4 regions of the Rahnella sp. BIGb0236 genome follow, and region 4 is predicted to be linked to each of the others. Evidence: predicted binding sites of a transcription regulator. Region 4 holds the regulator's gene; each other region holds the start of a gene.
The links. The regulator PurR, encoded in region 4, represses purine synthesis genes. The targets are predictions, from matches to a motif close to CANGCAAACGTTTGCNTG.
Positions count from the first base shown of each region.

Region 1 (3,215 bases), on a different contig from region 4:
ACCGCAGGCGCTTTCAGTAAGGCCGAACGGGTGACGCCATTCGGGAAATAGCGGTCAGCAAAAGGCTTGGAGCCGACAAACAGATAGTCCAGCGCACCCAATTGATCCACCAGACAGCTTGGCAACGGTTGTGGCTGAATACTCACCGCCCCGACCACTTCGCCGCGACGCAGACGTTCCTGAGTGCGCGTTTCATCTTCCACCTGTAAATTCAGGCGGATAGGGGAATCAACCAGCACCGATTTCAGTGCCGGTAACAGCCAGGTTGCCAGGCTGTCGGCGTTGACCGCCAGCGAAAGCAACAGCGGCGTATCATTGCTTTCATTGTTGCTGTCACTGCCCAGCCACTCTTCTTCCAGCAATTCCACCTGATGTAACAACGCCAGCAGTTTCTGACCCTGCTCGGTCGGGCGAGGCGGAACGGTACGCACCAGCAGCGGCTGGCCGAATAAATTTTCCAGTTGTTTAATACGCTGAGAGACCGCCGATTGTGTGATGCAAAGTTTCTGCGCAGCGCGCTCAAAACCGCGCTCACGGATCACCGCGTCCAGTGCCTGTAGCGTTCTATAGTCCGGGCGTTTCATCGGAATTCTGTCCCTTGGATTTAATTTTATCCGGACACTATGCCACAGATTGTCAGGTTTTGTGGTGAGGAAAATCGGAGGAATGGCAGCACAATTGCACTTAATAAGTGTGATCTGGTCACGCACCTGGTCGCCCAATTTGCCGGGACATGCTTTATAATCACCGGCAGAATTCGTTTCATCCCACTATTCACAGCACTTTCGTGTTATCAGACAGAGAAGCCATTATGACGCAGGAAGAATTGAAAAAAGCAGTCGGCTGGGCCGCGCTGGATTACGTGACTCCGGGCACCATTGTAGGTGTCGGCACCGGATCTACCGCCGCGCATTTCATTGATGCACTGGGTTCTGTCAAAGGCCAGATCGAAGGCGCAGTGTCCAGCTCCGATGCCTCCACCGCAAAACTGAAAAGCTTAGGCATTCATGTTTTCGACAGCAACGAAGTGGATTCTCTGGATGTGTACGTTGACGGTGCCGATGAAATCAACGGCTCAATGCAGATGATCAAAGGCGGCGGTGCTGCGCTGACCCGTGAAAAAATCATTGCCGCGATCGCCAAAAAATTCATCTGCATTGTGGATGCTTCCAAACAGGTCGATGTGCTGGGCAAATTCCCGCTGCCGGTGGAAGTGATCCCGATGGCACGTTCTTATGTGGCGCGTGAACTGGTGAAACTCGGCGGCCTGCCGGAGTACCGCCAGAATGTGCTGACCGATAACGGTAACGTGATCCTCGATGTGCATAATCTGAATATCGTCGATGCCGTCGCGATGGAAAATAAGATCAACAGTATTGCCGGTGTGGTGACGGTGGGGCTGTTTGCTAACCGTGGCGCGGACGTGGCGCTGGTCGGGACATCTGAAGGCGTTAAAACTGTTAAGCTGAAATAAGACAGCGATAAGCAGAAGATCTGGCTGCTCAGACAAAAGCAGCCAGACACACTCCTGTCATAACGCAATGTTATGAAGATGATAATTTTCTGACTGAATCATCTTTTCTTCAGAAGCCGTAATTTGGTGACTTATGTCACATTCCTGTGTTTCTCCTCCAGAACGTCTGGCTCCGCAAAATCTAACCAGCATGAAATGCTAAAAACCATCACGCGCGGTGAGCCTTCTGCTACCGGGCAGGCAATCGTTTGTATTGATGATGGCGGATTTTTTGTTATGTTGACGGGGAGCAGTCACCTTGCAGTCAGATTTCAGTCAGAAAATATAGGGTCGGGAAATGGCAAAAGTATCACTTGAGAAAGACAAGATTAAATTTTTGTTAGTGGAAGGCGTCCACCAAAGTGCGGTTGATACACTCCGTGCAGCGGGTTACACCAATATTGAATTTCACAAAGGTGCTTTAGACACGCAATCGCTGAAAGAATCGATCCGTGATGCGCACTTTGTTGGACTCCGATCGCGTACTCAGCTGACTGAAGAAGTGTTCCAGGCAGCAGAAAAACTGGTGGCTGTTGGCTGTTTCTGTATCGGTACCAATCAGGTGGATCTGAAAGCCGCCACCCGTCGCGGTGTTCCGGTCTTTAACGCGCCGTTCTCCAATACCCGTTCTGTGGCGGAAATGGTACTGGGCGAAATGCTGCTGATGATGCGCGGCATTCCGGAAGCCAACGCCAAAGCACACCGTGGTGTCTGGAACAAGCTGGCAGTCGGATCCTTCGAAGCGCGCGGCAAACGTCTGGGCATCATTGGTTACGGCCACATCGGTACGCAGTTGGGGATCCTCGCGGAAAGCCTGGGGATGCGCGTCTTCTATTACGACATCGAAAGCAAATTGCCATTGGGTAATGCGCAGCCGATTGCCTCGCTGGAAGAATTGCTCAACACCAGCGACGTCGTGACGTTACATGTGCCGGAAACCCTGAGCACCAAAGACATGATTTCTGAAGTGCAGCTGGCACAGATGAAGCCGGGCGCACTGCTGATCAACGCCTCACGTGGCACCGTGATCGACATTCCTGCGCTGTGCAATGCACTGCGCAGCAAACATTTGTCCGGCGCGGCCATCGACGTCTTCCCGGAAGAACCGGCAACCAACAGCGATCCGTTTAATTCACCGCTGTGTGAATTCGATAACGTGCTGCTGACGCCACACATCGGCGGTTCCACCATGGAAGCGCAGGAAGGTATCGGCCTCGAAGTGGCAGGCAAACTGGCGAAATACTCTGACAACGGTTCCACGCTGTCAGCGGTTAACTTCCCGGAAGCATCGCTGCCCGCTCACACCGAGAAAGCCAGCCGTCTGCTGCATATCCACGAAAACCGTCCGGGCGTGCTGACCAGCATCAACCAGATTTTCGCGGAGCAAGGTATCAACATTGCTGCACAGTATCTGCAAACCAGCCCTGAAATCGGTTATGTGGTTATCGATGCAGAAACAGATACCGCAACACTGAATACCGCGTTGCAGCTGATGAAGGCCATTCCGGGCACCATCCGCGCCCGTCTGCTTTACTGATCTCAGCCTGAAATGACAAAGGCGCCTGAGGGCGCCTTTTTGCTGTCTGCGGTTTAGCGCCTCTTTCTACCACGTCCATACTTTGCCGGGGGTAATCACCTGCGGCAAAGGCACATCCCAGTGTTCCACCGGCAGGGCATCGACATGCTGACAATCGTGCGCCAG
Region 1 covers NZ_SOAO01000016.1:104,080-107,294, forward strand. Annotated here, with positions in the region: gene EDF78_RS22925 (LysR family transcriptional regulator ArgP) at 1-584, opposite strand, end outside; gene rpiA (ribose-5-phosphate isomerase RpiA) at 812-1,474, shown strand; gene serA (phosphoglycerate dehydrogenase) at 1,812-3,050, shown strand; gene EDF78_RS22940 (5-formyltetrahydrofolate cyclo-ligase) at 3,117-3,215, opposite strand, start outside.
Region 1: the regulator PurR is predicted to act here: its motif matches at 1,712-1,729, upstream of serA (phosphoglycerate dehydrogenase).

Region 2 (3,215 bases), on a different contig from region 4:
AGCTGTGCCGGAGACACCGCCAGTACGTAACGTTCCTGCGATTCGTTACACCAGACTTCCAGCGGGCTCATGCCCGGCTCGTCGTTGAGGATGTCACGCAACTGGAAACGGCCGCCACGGTTGCCATCGCTGACCAGTTCCGGCATGGCGTTGGATAAACCGCCTGCACCGACGTCATGGATGAACAGGATCGGGTTGGCTTCGCCAAGCTGCCAGCAACGGTCGATCACTTCCTGACAGCGGCGTTCCATTTCCGGGTTGTCGCGCTGTACGGAAGCAAAATCCAGATCCGCATCCGACTGACCGGATGCCATGGAAGATGCCGCGCCGCCGCCCAGACCGATATTCATCGCCGGGCCGCCGAGCACGATCAGTTTCGCGCCCACGGTGATTTCGCCTTTCTGCACGTGATCCGCGCGGATGTTGCCGATACCGCCCGCCAGCATGATCGGTTTGTGGTAACCGCGCAGCTCAGGTCCGTTGTGGCTGTTAACGTTTTCTTCGTAAGTCCGGAAGTAGCCCAGCAGCGCCGGACGACCAAATTCGTTGTTAAATGCCGCGCCGCCCAGCGGGCCGTCGGTCATGATATCCAGCGCGGTGACGATACGATCCGGTTTACCGAAATCTTCTTCCCACGGCTGTTCAAAGCCCGGAATACGCAGGTTGGACACAGAAAAACCCACCAGACCGGCTTTTGGTTTTGCACCGCGACCGGTTGCGCCTTCGTCACGGATTTCACCACCGGAACCCGTTGCCGCGCCCGGCCACGGAGAGATCGCCGTCGGGTGGTTATGGGTTTCAACCTTCATCAGGATATGCGCCTGCTCCTGATGGAAATCGTACAGACCGTCTTTCGCATCGGCGTAGAAACGGCCGACCTGCGAACCTTCCATCACGGCGGCGTTATCTTTATACGCCGACAGCACGTGATCAGGGGTCTGTTCGAAGGTGTTTTTGATCATCTTGAACAGGGATTTCGGCTGCGTTTCGCCGTCGATAATCCAGTCTGCGTTGAAGATTTTATGACGGCAGTGTTCCGAGTTGGCCTGTGCGAACATATAGAGTTCGATGTCAGTCGGGTTGCGCCCCAACGACGTAAAGGCTTCCATCAGGTAATCAATTTCGTCCTGCGCCAGCGCCAGACCTAATTTGATGTTGGCGGCTTCCAGTGCGCCACGGCCAACGCCCAGGATATCCACATGCTGCACCGGCGCAGGCTGATGCTGCGCGAACAGCGCGCTGGCATCTTCAGGCTGAGTGAAGACGGTTTCCATCATGCGGTCATGCAGCAACGCGCCCAGTTCGTTCCACTGTGCTTCGGTCAGTTGCGGTGCCTGTACATAAAAGGCCAGACCGCGCTCAAGACGCAGAACCTGCGACAAACCGCAGTTGTGCGCGATGTCGGTGGCTTTGGAAGACCAGGGAGAAATGGTGCCGGGGCGCGGAGTGACCAGCAGTAAACGACCAGAAGGAGCGTGTTCAGCGAGAGAAGGACCGTATTTCAGGAGGCGTTGTAACTTGGTTTGTTCGTCCGAATTCAGCGGCGCGCTGACATCGGCAAAGTGTACATATTCGGCGTAGATATCGCTGACCGGAAGGCGGGCTTCCTGACAACGTGACAATAATTTGTTAATGCGAAAAGCCGACAAAGCGGGCGAACCACGCAGTATTTCCATAATCACAGATCTCTCGTCTTCGAAGACACTGACCACAGTGCTTCATTGGGCGCAACAGGGGGAAAACGCGGGCTATTATAAAGAAAGCCGGCGTCCGACGAAACCGTTTGCGTAGTGAAACTTGATATTCATTTATAGGCCCACATATCTTACGGGTATCATGAATAAAGTTGCAGACTGCCGTTTTGTTGAGCAAAATGCGTCAGCACTGGGGATATAACCATACAAACTGCACAGCATAGCGTAAAAAAACAAGAGCGCCGCAGCGAGATAACTATTTGACGCGACTAAAAATTAATTATGTTCTGATGGGGATCGCCGCCCTGTTGCTGGCACTGGCCTTATGGCCAGCCGTCCCGTGGCACAGAGGTGAAGGCGACCTGCTGGATCAAATAAAATCCCGTGGAGAATTGCGCGTCAGCACGCTCAATTCTCCACTGACTTTTATGGACTCCCCGGAAGGCAATCTCGGCTTCGATTACGAACTGGCTAAACGCTTTGCAGATTATCTGGGCGTGCAGTTGGTCGTCACGCAGCACACCACGGTTGACGCCATGTTTGACAGTCTCGATCACAATAAAGCCGATTTACTGGCGTCGGGTCTGGTCTACAACAATGAGCGGCTGAAAAACTACCGTGCCGGGCCTGAATATTATTCCATCTCTCAGCAACTGGTTTACCGGCAGGGTGCCCCGCGTCCGAAGAGTTTCGCGGATGTGAAAGGCTCGCTGATGGTCTCTGCGGGTACGGCACACATCCCGACACTGGAAGCGGCCAAAAGCAAATACCCGGATCTGACCTGGACGACCACCGACAAAATGTCACCGCGTGACCTGCTGCAACAGGTGGAAACCGGCAAGCTGGATTACACACTGGGTGACTCGGTGACCATCGCGCTGATGCAGCGCGTTTATCCGCGTCTGGCTGTTGCTTTTGATGCGACGGAAGACGAGCCGGTGACCTGGTATTACCGCAAGGTGCCGGATGACGACAGCCTGTCTGCCGCCATGCTCGACTTCTTCAGCCAGATTTCAGAAGACGGTACGCTGGAAAAACTCGAGGAGAAATACCTCGGTCACGTCGGTGATTTTGATTACGTCGATACGCGGACATTCCTCAAAGCCATCGACAGTACGCTGCCGGACCTGCAACCGCTGTTTGAGAAGTATGCGCAGGACATCGACTGGCGTCTGCTGGCGGCCATCGCCTATCAGGAATCTCACTGGGATCCGCAGGCCAAATCGCCGACCGGCGTGCGCGGGATCATGATGCTGACCCGGGCAACGGCGGGAGGGCTTGATGTGGATGACCGCACCGATGCCGAGCAGAGTATCCGCGGGGGCGCACAGTATCTGTCGCATCTGATGGCGAAAATGCCGGAGACGATTCCGCAGGATGAACGGATCTGGTTTGCGCTGGCGGCCTATAACATGGGGTACGGACATATGCTCGATGCCCGTAAACTGACGGCACAGCAAAAAGCCAATCCGGACAGCTGGGCCGATGTGAAACAGCGCCTGCCGATGCTGAACCAGAAAC
Region 2 covers NZ_SOAO01000002.1:647,910-651,124, forward strand. Annotated here, with positions in the region: gene purL (phosphoribosylformylglycinamidine synthase) at 1-1,679, opposite strand, end outside; gene mltF (membrane-bound lytic murein transglycosylase MltF) at 1,955-3,215, shown strand, end outside.
Region 2: the regulator PurR is predicted to act here: its motif matches at 1,773-1,790, upstream of purL (phosphoribosylformylglycinamidine synthase).

Region 3 (3,215 bases), on a different contig from region 4:
GACCCAGCCAGCGGCCCAGCGCGTTTGCAACAGGACGTACACCAGCACGATCGCCAGTACCAGAAGTAAGGCGAACGTCAGCAAAATTTTACCGATAAATCTCATCGTCTGGAGCCCTGTAGCGGGAAAGTGGAAAAAAGATTCTTTGTTTATGCCGCAAACAGCGACTTTTCTCAACAGGTTAGCAGAATGGAGACAATAAAAAGCGGCAGGGGTTCCAGACCCTCTGCCGCTGTTGCACGCGGATTACATCCTGTGTTTACTTCTCGTGAGGGAAAACCAGATTCAGAACTATCGCAGTAATCCCGCCTGCCGCAATACCGGATGACAGCAAGGTTTTCAGCCAGTCGGGCGCGAATTGCAGGATCAGCGGTTGCTGGGAAACACCCATACCGACGGCCAGAGAAAGCGCCATGATCATAATCGCGCGGCGGTTCAGGCGCTCGCGGGAAACAATACGCACACCGGATGCGGCAATGGTGCCGAACATCACGATGGTCGCGCCGCCCAGAACCGGTTCAGGAATATGCTGCACAAATCCGGCCACCGCCGGGAACAGACCCAGTACGATCAGCATCAGCGCGACAACAAAACCGACATAGCGGCTGGCAACACCGGTCAGCTGAATCACGCCGTTGTTTTGCCCGAAACATGAATTCGGGAAAGTGTTAAATACCGCAGACAGCATTGAGTTCAGGCCGTTTGCCAGAACACCGCCTTTGATGCGCTTCATATAGAGCGGGCCGCTGACCGGCTGCTCCGAAACGTCTGAGGTCGCGGTAATATCACCGATAGTTTCCAGCGATGTCACCATGAAAATCAGCATCAGCGGGATCAGCAGATTCCAGTCAAAACCCAGCCCGTAATACAGCGGCGTCGGTAAGGTTATCCAGTTGCTTTGGGTGGCTGGCGCAGCCGCGGTCGGCAACATCCCCATCATCCAGGCCACCAGATAACCCACAGCCATGGCGATCACCAGAGAAGCGACACGCAGGTACGGGTTGCGCTGACGGTTCAGCAGAACAATCACCACCAGCACCACGGCGGCCAGCAACAGATTTTTCGGTGCGCCGAAAGTGTGATCACTCATGGCGGAGTAACCGCCGCCAATCGACGTCAGCCCGACCTGAATCAGTGACAGCCCGATAATCATCACCACGATGCCGGAAACCAGCGGCGTGATAATGCGGCGCGCGAGATGCAGGAAACGGGACAGGATGATTTCAGTACAGGAAGCCAGCATCAGCGTGCCGAACAGCGCGGCCATCATGGTCGGTACATCTGCGCCGCCATTCTTCAGTGCCATTCCGCCCATGATCAGCGGTGCCACAAAGTTAAAGCTGGTGCCCTGAATGGACAGCAAACCGGAACCGACCGGCCCCCAGGTTTTAATCTGCAAAATAGACGCAAGACCGGAGGCGAACAGCGACATGCTGATGATGTGCTGAGTGTCCTGTGCAGGCAGACCCAGCGCCTGACAAATCAGTAATGCCGGTGTGATCACCGCAACAAACATCGCCAGCAAGTGCTGACAGGCGGCAAATAACGTCTGAGGTAAAGGCGGGCGGTCTTCGAGCCGGTAAATCAGTTCACTTTTTTGCTGGCGGGAGAGATCGGGTTGCTGTGTTTCTTGTTCTGCGGTTTGCGAACTCATGTTGTGGCATTCCAATAAGCGGCAAAGCGGGCATTTTTATTGAAATTAACGACAAAAGCAATCGTTTGCTATCAGCAATTTTCAGTGGCTGGTTTGAGTTTAGGTGGCGTTTATGGCCTGTTTTTCTTGCGTAATGCAGCGTGAATGACTTCTAATTCAGCCTCTGGGAAAAAAACGGTAAGCGAAAAGTTTATAACGTAATAATTTTATTGGATTTATTTTAGAATGGAGTTCGTCAATGATTCAACTCGATACCTACGGCACACTGGTTGCCGCCACGTTGGTACTCCTTTTAGGACGAAAATGCGTCCAGTCGGTCAAATTCCTCAATAAATACACCATTCCTGAACCCGTCGCCGGAGGGTTACTGGTCGCTTTGCTGCTGCTGATCGCCAATCAGATGTTCGGCTGGGAAGTCGGTTTCGACATGTCCTTAAAAGAGCCACTGATGCTGGCATTTTTTGCGACGATTGGCCTTAACGCCAATCTGGCAAGCCTGAGAGCAGGGGGAAAATCCCTTTTCCTGCTGGTTTTTGTGGTTGTGGGTTTATTGCTTTTGCAAAATGCCATCGGTATCGGCATGGCGAAAATGCTCGGTCTGGATCCGCTGATGGGGCTGCTGGCGGGGTCAATTACCCTTTCCGGTGGTCACGGCACCGGCGCGGCGTGGAGCAAGCTGTTCACCGAGCGTTATGGTTTTGAAAACGCGACAGAAGTTGCCATGGCCTGTGCGACCTTCGGTCTGGTACTCGGTGGGATTATCGGTGGCCCGGTGGCGCGCTATCTGGTGAGCCATTCTTCCACACCTCACGGCACACCTGAGGATACGGTCGACCCGAGCGCCTTTGAGAAACCGTCGATTGGCAGAATGATCACGCCCCTGGTAATGGTGGAAACCATCGCGCTGATTGCGATCTGCCTGACCGCGGGGACGCACATCTCCGGCCTGTTGCAGGGTTCGGCATTTGAAATCCCGACATTTGTCTGCGTGCTCTTCGTTGGTGTGATCCTGAGTAATGTGCTGGCATGGCTGGGTTTTTATCGTGTCTTCGATCGCGCAGTGTCCGTGCTGGGTAATGTCAGCTTGTCGCTGTTCCTCGCCATGGCATTGATGAGTCTGAAGTTATGGGAGATGGCGTCACTGGCGCTGCCGATGATGGCGATTCTGATGGTACAAACCCTCGCGATGGCGCTTTACGCGATTTTTGTCACTTATCGCGTGATGGGGAAAAACTACGACGCGGCGGTGCTGGCGGCCGGGCACTGCGGTTTCGGACTGGGCGCGACGCCGACAGCCATTGCCAATATGCAGGCGATCACCAATCAGTTTGGTCCTTCGCATCTTGCGTTTCTGGTGGTGCCGATGGTGGGCGCCTTCTTCATCGATATCGCCAATGCGATTGTCATTAAACTCTATCTGATGCTGCCGATATTCCCGGCTATCAGCTAAAAAAAACAGGCACAGAAACATCGCTTCTGTGCCTGTCTCCTTCCTTCCCTGCCTGTTATTGCGTGGCGTCGGCCTTTTCAGAGAACACCTGTTCAGCTTCAGCGGCTTTCT
Region 3 covers NZ_SOAO01000015.1:23,023-26,237, forward strand. Annotated here, with positions in the region: gene EDF78_RS22010 (AsmA family protein) at 1-105, opposite strand, end outside; gene EDF78_RS22015 (uracil-xanthine permease family protein) at 260-1,654, opposite strand; gene gltS (sodium/glutamate symporter) at 1,893-3,104, shown strand; gene EDF78_RS22025 (PTS sugar transporter subunit IIC) at 3,160-3,215, opposite strand, start outside.
Region 3: the regulator PurR is predicted to act here: its motif matches at 1,709-1,726, upstream of gltS (sodium/glutamate symporter).

Region 4 (3,215 bases):
GTGTTTATGTCGGTAATGGCAAATTCATCCAGTCGCCAAGAACCGGTGAAGACATTAAAATCACCTCACTGGGCGATGATTACTGGCAAGATCACTATGTGGGCGCACGTCGGGTAATGACCCCGAAAACGATCCGATAATAAACAATTCGTTAAGTCTGAAGTTTCGCTAATCAGCCAATGAATAGCATTTAACGAAGAGTTTCTGCAGGGAAGAATGTCGGCGGATAAGGTGACTGCATCACATTGAAAAGGGCGATACCTGTTACCGGGATCGCCCTTTTTTATTGCGGATCGCTTATAAAATCAGTTCATTACCGCAGTAAAGCTGAAAGCGATAATCATAAGCAAAGCGCATACCGTGGTGATCAACGATAATTTCAGGTTGCTGTCCATCAAACCCCCTTTCGGATCAAGTTGTGGCATTTTTTAAGCCACACTAAATGTGTGCCAACGCATTTTCTCATAATTCACATTTAAAATCTTGTGCTGAATGACAATGCTGTCATGAGAATTTTGCTTCCACTTTCCTGCATTATAAGAGAAAATTGTCGGTTACCACGCCTGTGTGCCGGTCGATTTCACCCGAGAGCATTTCACGCCTCATTCTGAAGAATCCACCCAACGATTTCACTGCCCTTTTAGAAGTCAGCAGTTAAATCCACGCAAGCAAACGATTAACATAATGCTAACGTGCTGAAACACGTGAGTTCAGGAGTCATTGTTTACATGGCAACGATTAAAGATGTCGCAAAGCGCGCTGGCGTTTCCACTACAACCGTGTCGCACGTCATCAATAAAACACGTTTCGTCGCCGAAGAAACTAAAGCTGCGGTTCTCCTTGCCATCAAGGACTTACACTATTCGCCAAGCGCCGTGGCGCGCAGCCTGAAGGTTAATAACACCAAAACGATCGGTCTGCTGGCCACCTCCAGTGAAGCGCCCTATTTCGCCGAAGTGATTGAAGCCGTCGAAAACAGCTGCTTCTCCAAAGGCTACACGCTGATTTTGTGTAACTCGCACAACAATCTGGAGAAACAACAGGCTTACCTGCAGATGCTGGCGCAAAAACGCGTCGATGGCTTGCTGGTGATGTGCGCGGAATATCCCGACGAACTGCTTAATATGCTGGAGGAGTACCGCTCAATCCCGATGGTCGTCATGGACTGGGGCGAGGCGCGCAAAAACTTCACCGACAGCATTATTGATAATGCTTTCGAGGGCGGCTACATGGCCGGTCGTTATCTGATTGAACGCGGTCATCGTGATATTGGTGTGATCCCGGGGCAACTGGCGCGTAATACCGGCGGCGGTCGTTTCCAGGGTTTTGTGAAGGCACTGACCGAAGCCAATATTCCTCTGCGTGATGAATGGGTCGTTCAGGGCGATTTTGAACCGGAATCCGGCTATCAGGCGATGCATAAAATCCTGATGCAGAAAAGCCGCCCTACTGCGGTGTTCTGTGGCGGTGACGTGATGGCGATGGGCGCCATTTGTGCTGCCGATGAGCTTGGCCTGCGGGTTCCGCAGGATATCTCTGTGATCGGCTATGACAATGTGCGTAATGCCCGCTATTTCTCACCGGCGCTGACCACGGTTCATCAGCCTAAAGAGCGTCTGGGCGAAATGGCTTTTACCATGTTGCTGGACAGAATTGTCAGTAAGCGCGAAGAATCGCAGACCATCGAAGTGCATCCGAAACTGGTTGAACGCCGTTCCGTGGCCGACGGTCCGTATCGCGACTACCGCCGTTAATTGTGTAACTACGCCTGCCTGTGCAGGCGTTTTTTTTTGCTAATCCCGCAACCATTCCTCATTCATCGTTTCTGTATCGCCCATATAGTCCAGTAACCACGCCAGTGACGGCGACGGATTGCTCTGGTCCCACGTCAGACAACACGGGCTGTCGGGGAAACGATTTTCCAGTGTCAGCACCTGCAATTTATTCTGTTCTATCCACGGGATGACGCGATGAACCGGCATCATGCCGACACATAATCCTTCTGTCAGGCATTCCAGCGCACAGGTCCAGTCAGGCACCACCAGACGTCGCTGGTTGTCGAGCGTCCAGGTATCGCGTTTGGGCAATGTGCGGGAGGTGTCTTCCAGACAGAGCGCCGGATAAGGCCGCAGCTGGTCATCCCTGAGCGAACCGGACAACTGCGCCAGCGGATGTTGGGGGCTGACCACGCAGTGCCAGTCCATGAATCCCATGTCGCGAAAATTAAACCGGCCACCCACCGGTATGGCTCTCGTGGCACCGATAGCCACATCCGCCCTTCCGTCCACCAGCGCATCCCAGACACCGTTAAACACTTCCGAGTGGATGATCAGTTCCGTATCGGGAAAATGGCGGTAAAAATCGAGTACCAGCCTTCGCGTCCGCGCGGGTTTAACAATCCGGTCTACCGCCACGCGTAGTTCGCCGCGCCAGCCGTTAGCGACCTGCTGACACTGGCGACGGGTGGCTATCATTTTTTTTGTCAGAATGCGGGCTTCATCGACAAAAACCTTGCCCGCAGGCGTCAGCACCACGTCACGATGACGGCGTTCAAATAACGGCACTGCCAGCCATTGTTCAAGCTGCCGGACGGTGTAGCTGATGGCAGAAGGCACGCGGTGTAAATCCTGCGCCGCGGCACTAAAGCTGCCCGTTCTTGCCACCGCATCCACCACATCAAGAGCGTATTCTGACCACATATTTTAGCCTTCAACTTTTTTGATAGCAGAGTGCAAATATTAGCGTTTCACAACGCTGTTATCAAAGCGTTAAACTCCGCCTCCGGTACGTAATCTGCGTCAAATCACCTGCAATCACGACATTAACGAGACAATAATGAAACCCTCCTTTGGATTTATGCTCTATCTCGCGGGACTGAGCATGCTCGGCTTTTTAGCCACCGACATGTACCTTCCTGCCTTCAGCGCCATGCAAACCAGTCTGACAACCAGTCCGGGCATGATCAGCGCCAGCCTGAGTATTTTTCTCGGCGGCTTTGCCATCGGCCAGTTGTTGTGGGGGCCGCTGTCCGATCGCATCGGCCGTAAACCGGTATTGCTCATTGGCCTGACACTGTTTGCAGTGGGTTGTCTGGGTGTGTTGTGGGTTGAAAACGTGCGCGCCCTGCTGGCCTTGCGGTTCCTGCAGGCAATGGGCGTTTGTGCGGCAGCCGTCACCTGGCAGGCCATCGTCGTTGACCGTTTCCCGGCGGATGT
Region 4 covers NZ_SOAO01000008.1:167,026-170,240, forward strand. Annotated here, with positions in the region: gene EDF78_RS17105 (C40 family peptidase) at 1-140, shown strand, start outside; gene purR (HTH-type transcriptional repressor PurR) at 729-1,754, shown strand; gene punR (DNA-binding transcriptional activator PunR) at 1,794-2,699, opposite strand; gene punC (purine nucleoside transporter PunC) at 2,836-3,215, shown strand, end outside.